3 regions of the Pseudomonas sp. TZ252 genome follow, and region 1 is predicted to be linked to each of the others. Evidence: predicted binding sites of a transcription regulator. Region 1 holds the regulator's gene; each other region holds the start of a gene.

The links. Region 1 encodes LexA, which represses DNA repair genes until DNA is damaged. Its sites were predicted from a motif close to CTGTNTNNNNANACAG; they were not measured.
Region 2: the regulator LexA is predicted to act here: its motif matches at 1,276-1,291, upstream of recN (DNA repair protein RecN).
Region 3: the regulator LexA is predicted to act here: its motif matches at 939-954, upstream of recA (recombinase RecA).

The regions. Positions count from the first base shown of each region.
Region 1 covers NZ_CM148566.1:4,582,841-4,585,105, reverse strand. Annotated here, with positions in the region: gene psrA (transcriptional regulator PsrA) at 1-422, opposite strand, end outside; gene lexA (transcriptional repressor LexA) at 654-1,268, shown strand; gene sulA (SOS-induced cell division inhibitor SulA) at 1,280-1,765, shown strand; gene ACYAF3_RS21230 (hypothetical protein) at 1,787-2,020, opposite strand; gene ACYAF3_RS21225 (DUF6586 family protein) at 2,226-2,265, opposite strand, start outside.
Region 2 covers NZ_CM148566.1:1,534,120-1,536,384, reverse strand. Annotated here, with positions in the region: gene recN (DNA repair protein RecN) at 1-1,251, opposite strand, end outside; gene grpE (nucleotide exchange factor GrpE) at 1,419-1,979, shown strand; gene dnaK (molecular chaperone DnaK) at 2,069-2,265, shown strand, end outside.
Region 3 covers NZ_CM148566.1:3,928,245-3,930,509, forward strand. Annotated here, with positions in the region: gene ACYAF3_RS18175 (TolB family protein) at 1-210, opposite strand, end outside; gene ACYAF3_RS18180 (CinA family protein) at 358-864, shown strand; gene recA (recombinase RecA) at 998-2,038, shown strand; gene recX (recombination regulator RecX) at 2,044-2,265, shown strand, end outside.

The DNA.
Region 1 (2,265 bases):
TAGCGCCGGAAGACCTTGCCGTAGACCTCCTCCAGGTACTTGCGCAGGTGCCCCTGGCTCTGGCTGAAGGCCAGGCCGAGCAAGCGCATGAAGATCGACAGGTCGTTGCCGCTGCGCGGCTTCACCGCCATCGCCTGGGACACCAGCAGGTGCAGGAGGTCCTCCAGGGTGGCGTGCTGGGCCTCGGGCTTGGCCTGGCGACGATCCAGCTCCTTTTCCAGGCTGGCGCAGAATGGCCCGAGGAAGCGCGAGAACACCGCCTGGATCAGCGCCTTCTTCGAACCGAAGTGATAATTCACCGCCGCCAGGTTGACCCCGGCCTTGCTGGTGATCAGACGCAACGAGGTTTCGGCGAAGCCTTTTTCCGCGAACAGCTGTTCCGCCGCATCGAGAATGCGTTCGACGGTTTCCGACTGGGCCATGGTTTCTCCGCCTGACAAACACTTGTTTGAAACATACGTTTCAGCCACATCCCTTGTCAAGCGGCAGATGACGCACCAGTCAGGAAAATTACAGAGAAGTCCCGAAAAACGGAAGCAAGACACTGGCCAACTTCATCGTGACGCAGGACGAAATGTCATGCGGAAAATCATTGCCACGCCCCGCTCACTGTATATAATCCCAGTCACTGGATAAAAACACAGAGCGACGACATGCAGAAGCTGACGCCCCGCCAAGCCGAGATCCTCTCCTTCATCAAGCGCTGCCTGGAAGACCACGGCTTTCCGCCGACCCGGGCGGAAATCGCCCAGGAACTCGGCTTCAAGTCGCCGAACGCCGCCGAGGAGCACCTCAAGGCGCTGGCACGCAAGGGCGCCATCGAAATGACTCCGGGCGCCTCTCGCGGCATCCGCATTCCCGGCTTCGAACCGCATGCCGCCAACGACGATGAGGGCCTGCCGGTGATCGGACGGGTCGCCGCCGGCGCACCGATCCTCGCCGAACAGAACATCGAGGAATCCTGCCGTATCAATCCCGCCTTCTTCAATCCTCGCGCCGACTACCTGTTGCGCGTGCGCGGCATGAGCATGAAGGACATCGGCATCCTCGACGGCGACCTGCTGGCCGTCCACGTCACCCGCGAAGCGCGCAACGGCCAGGTGGTGGTCGCGCGGATCGGCGAGGAGGTCACGGTGAAACGCTTCAAGCGCGAAGGCAGCAAGGTCTGGCTGCTGGCGGAAAACCCTGAGTTCGCTCCGATCGAAGTCGATCTGAAGGAGCAGGAACTGATCATCGAAGGCTTGAGCGTCGGCGTGATCCGGCGCTGACAGGAGATACCATGCAGACCTCCCACTCGCTGCCCAGCGCCCAGTTGCCACTGTTCCAGGAAGCGTTCTGGGCCAGCAACGGCGCACCCTTGCTCGACGATGTCATCGACAGTCCTTCCAGCGCCTCCATCGAGGAACCCGCTGCCTTTAGCGAACTTTCGCTCAGCGGCCTGCCGGGGCACTGCCTGACCCTGCTCGCACCGATTCTCCGCGAGCTCAGCGAGGAACAGGATGCCCGCTGGCTGACCCTGATCGCTCCGCCGGCGAGCCTGACCCATGAATGGCTGCGCCGCGCCGGCCTGAACCGCGAGCGCATCCTGCTACTGCAGGCGAAGGACAACGCCGCTGCCCTGGCGCTCAGTTGCGAGGCCTTGCGCCTGGGCCGCAGCCACACCGTGGTCAGTTGGCTGGAACCGCTGAGCCGGGCGGCGCGCAAGCAACTGTCCCGCGCCGCCCAACTGGGCCAAGCACAGAGCCTGAATATTCGTCTGGGTTGAAAAAACGGCGGGGGACAGCGTTCAGTGCAGGACGCGGGGGCCTTCGTCGTGTTCCATCTCGCCCTCGGCAAGACGACCGGCCATTTGCACGCCGACATTGAACATGGCCTTGGCCACTTCGACATGCTGGCCTTGCAGGAAATTCTTCGCGTCCCCGGAGAACTCCAGGGTCACCAACGCCTCCTCGTCATCGGCGCGACGCAGCACGATGCGCCCGTCGGGCATTTCTACGATTTCAAGGAAGGATGTTGGCATGACAGACGCTCTCTACGAAGACGCGACATTGTAACAGCCCATCCAGTGCATCCCTAGCCCGCATCCGCCTTCCGGTTCCCCTCTCGCGCCTGTAACGGCGGTTCCAGAGCGCCCGGACGGCATCCGCTAAATTTTTTTGCTGGCAAATCAACCGAGTGGAACGGTAGGAAAATGTCCTACCGCTGATCGGCGAATGACGACGGCGTTACAGCTCCGTCAGGCTCTCGCGAAAACGCAGGACCAAT
Region 2 (2,265 bases), 3.0 Mb from region 1:
GACCAGGAACTCCACGCTTTCCAGTCCGTTGGCCTGCGGCTCGGCGCTGTCGCCGGGATGCAGGACGATGGCGAAGCGCCCCCCGGGCATGCCCAGGCGCTGCATCTCCTGCTCCACGCTGGCGGCAAGAGGTGCGGCCGCGGCCTGGCGCAGGCGGCTCAGTTCTTCGGCTTTTTCCTGGTAATGCCGGGCGTAGGCGGCCAGCTCGTCGCCCAGGCGTCCGACCGCTTCGTCGTCGGCGTTCAGCGCCTCCAGTTCGTCGAACAGGCGCTGCTGCAGGTCGGCCAGTTCGGCGGGCTGGACCCGGTGCTTGCGCGCCAGGGAGTAAATGACGTCCAGGCGCTCCTCGACCTGCTGCTGGCGATTGGGATCGGCATCGAAGTGGTCGACGAAGCGGTTCAGTTCGCCGATCGCCTCCTCGACCTGGATCTGCGCGCTGGACAACAGATTGACCGCTTCGCCGAGAGCGGCGGGCTGGCCGCTGAACGAGGTCAGGCGGTTGAGGCTGGCATTGAGCGCGGAAAGGACGTTGCCGGCATCGCTCTCGCTGCACATTTCCACGACTTGGCGGCAGGCGGCGAGCAGGCTTTCGGCGTTGCTCAGGGTCTTCTGCTCCTGCTCCAGGCTTTCCAGTTCGTTTTCGCCGAGGGACAGGTTTTCCAGTTCTTCCAGCTGGTAGCTGAGCAACTGGTGGCGGGCGCGCTGTTCGTCGCCGCTACGCGACAGGCGTTCGAGTTCCTGGCTGGTCTGCTTCCAGCGTTGCGCGGCGAGCTGCACCTGGCGCGCCAGCTCCTGGCAGCCGGCGTACTCGTCGAGCAGGCGCCGGTGGGTCTCGCTCTTCAGCAGCGACTGGTGCTCGTGCTGGCTATGGATGTCGATCAGCAGTTCGCCCAGGCTCTTCAGGTCGCCCAGCGGGCAAGGCGTGCCGTTGATGTAGGCACGCGAGCGACCTTCGGCAGTGATCACCCGGCGCAGGATGCACGGACCGTCCTGTTCCAGGTCGCGCTCGGCGAGCCAGTCGCGGGCCTCGGCGATGGCGCTGACGTCGAAGCTGGCGAGAATGTCGGCCTTGTCCGCTCCGGGACGGACCGCGCCGCTGTCGGCGCGGTCGCCGAGGGTAAGGCCGAGGGCGTCGAGCATGATCGACTTGCCCGCACCGGTTTCGCCGGTGATCACGCTCATGCCGGTAGCGAGTTCGAGATCCAGGTGCTCGACGATGGCGTAGTTGTGAACGGACAGGTGAACCAGCATGGCGGGCGGCTCCGTGGGTTTTGTCTGGTTATTTATACAGTATTTTTTCCGGCTGGCAATTGCCGCTCGCCCCTTGAACCGTGGAAAGCCGTCCCCATATAGCCGGCAACGTTGCGAACTTATGCGTTCGCCTTGTATTTGCCAGCTTATTTTTGAAGGAGAGTGGCATGGCTGACGAACAGCAGACCCTGGATCAACAGACCCCCGAGCAGCCCACCGGCGCCGCCGAGGACCTGACCGCCCGCGTGCAGGAGCTGGAGGAGCAGCTGGCTGCCGCCCAGGACCAGGCGCTGCGCATGGTCGCGGATCTGCAGAACGTACGCCGGCGTGCGGAGCAGGATGTCGAGAAGGCGCACAAGTTCGCGCTGGAGAAATTCGCCGGCGACCTGCTGGCGGTGGTCGACACCCTCGAGCGCGGCCTGGAGATGTCCGATCCCAACGACGAGGCGATCAAGCCGATGCGCGAAGGGATGGAACTGACCCTGAAGATGTTCGACGACACCCTGCGCCGCTACCAGGTGGAGGCGCTGAACCCGGAAGGCGAGCCTTTCAACCCCGAGCAGCACCAGGCGATGGCCATGCAGGAAAGCGCTTCGGCCGAGCCGGGCAGTGTCCTCAAGGTGTTCCAGAAAGGCTACCTGCTCAACGGCCGCCTGCTGCGTCCGGCGATGGTGGTGGTCAGCAAGGCGCCGGCGGAAACCCCGCCTTCCATCGACGAGCAGGCTTGAAATTCGACGCGACGACCCCATCTGGGTAGTCAACCGAGCACGAGACCCACGGGCGGGTCGCACGGAATCAAAGTTTCTGGAGAGTGAATATGGGCAAAATCATTGGCATCGACCTGGGTACCACCAACTCCTGCGTGGCTATCCTGGAGAACGGTAACGTCAAGGTCATCGAGAACGCCGAGGGCGCGCGTACCACCCCCTCGATCATCGCCTACACCAACGATGGCGAAACCCTGGTGGGCCAGCCGGCCAAGCGCCAGGCGGTCACCAACCCGCAGAACACCCT
Region 3 (2,265 bases), 650 kb from region 1:
GCTCTTGAAGTCGTGCAGGTAGAGGTTCGAGGAGCCGTCCCCGTACTCCATATAGCTGTGGTAGACCAGGCGCCCGCCGAGCGCGGGCAGGCTGCTGGCGGGTTGCAGGGCCAGGTTGGCGGTGCAGGCCGCATGGGCGGGGAGGCTGGCTACGGGGGAGAGGAGCAGGGCGAGGGAGAGCAGAGAGACCTTGAGTGGCGCGATGTTCATGGGGTGCCTTTCCTTGGACGGTGATGGAACACGCATGTTCGCGCATTCGCTGCCTTCGCGCGGTTGCGCTTGTCCGAAAGCTGCTTCTGAATGGAAAAGCCGATGGTGTAGGGTAGTCCCTTTCCGTTTCTACCCTGGAGAACAGTGATGACCCTGATGGAGTCCGACCTGACCGCACTGGCCGCCCGCCTCGGCGAAAGCCTTCGTTACCTGGGCGAGCAGGTCAGCACGGCGGAATCCTGCACCGGTGGCGGCATCGCCGAGGCGATCACCCGCATCCCGGGGAGTTCGGGCTGGTTCGAGGCTGGCTACGTGACCTACTCGAACCGCCAGAAGACCCTCCAGCTGGAGGTGCCCGAGTCGCTGTTCCCGGCAGTCGGCGCGGTCAGCCGGGAAGTGGTCGAGGCCATGGTGCGCGGCGCCCAGCGGCACAGCGGGGCGCGTTTCGCGGTGGCGGTGAGCGGTGTCGCCGGGCCCGACGGCGGCTCGCCGGAAAAGCCGGTAGGCACGGTCTGGCTGGCCTGGGCCGACGGCGAGCGGCTGGTCAGTGAGCGCTGCCAGTTCAACGGCGACCGCGACGCCGTGCGCCGGCAGACGGTGGCGACCGCGCTGACCGGCCTGCTGCGCATGAGCAACGGCGAGAACCCGGGCTAGCCGCGCCTGCGGGCAACCGTTCGGAACATTCTTCCCGTCGGGGGTAGGCGAGCGACTTGCCCTGTGGAATAATACTGTCTACTTATACAGTTGTTCGTGGCCGTCCGGCCGCCCTGACTTCGCGAGGACTTCAATGGACGAGAACAAGAAGCGCGCCCTGGCCGCGGCCCTGGGACAGATCGAACGCCAATTCGGCAAAGGCGCGGTCATGCGCATGGGCGACCATGAGCGCCAGGCGATCCCGGCCATCTCCACCGGCTCCCTGGGTCTGGACATCGCCCTCGGCATCGGCGGCCTGCCCAAGGGCCGGATCGTCGAGATCTACGGTCCGGAATCCTCGGGCAAGACCACCCTGACCCTCTCGGTGATCGCCGAGGCCCAGAAACAGGGCGCCACCTGTGCCTTCGTCGACGCCGAGCACGCGCTCGATCCCGACTATGCCGGCAAGCTGGGCGTCAACGTCGACGACCTGCTGGTCTCCCAGCCGGACACCGGCGAGCAGGCCCTGGAAATCACCGACATGCTGGTGCGCTCCAACGCGGTCGACGTGATCATCGTCGACTCCGTGGCCGCGCTGGTACCCAAGGCCGAGATCGAAGGCGAGATGGGCGACGCCCACGTCGGCCTGCAGGCACGCCTGATGTCCCAGGCGCTGCGCAAGATCACCGGCAATATCAAGAACGCCAACTGCCTGGTCATCTTCATCAACCAGATCCGCATGAAGATCGGCGTCATGTTCGGCAACCCGGAAACCACCACCGGCGGTAACGCACTGAAGTTCTACGCCTCGGTCCGCCTGGACATCCGTCGTACCGGCGCGGTGAAGGAAGGCGACGAGGTGGTGGGTAGCGAAACCCGCGTCAAGGTGGTGAAGAACAAGGTTTCCCCGCCGTTCCGCCAGGCCGAGTTCCAGATCCTCTACGGTAAGGGCATCTACCGTACCGGCGAGATCATCGACCTGGGCGTGCAATTGGGCCTGGTCGAGAAGTCCGGCGCCTGGTACAGCTACCAGGGCAGCAAGATCGGCCAGGGCAAGGCGAACGCCGCCAAGTACCTGGAAGACAATCCGGAAATCGGTTCGGTACTGGAGAAGACCATTCGCGACCAGTTGCTGGCCAAGAGCGGCCCGGTGAAGGCCGACGCCGAAGAAGTGGCTGACGCCGAAGCCGATTGAGGCCAATGGCGATCGTGCTCGATACGCCCGTCGCCGTGCGGCGGGCGGCCATGGATCTGCTGGCGCGCCGTGAGCACGGGCGCGCCGAGCTTTCCCGCAAGTTGCGCCAGCGTGGCGCGTCTGCCGAGTTGATCGATCCTGCCCTCGACCGCCTGGCCGAGGAAGGTCTGCTCGACGAATCCCGCTATCTCGAAAGCTTCATCGCCAGTCGCGCCCGTAGCGGCCAT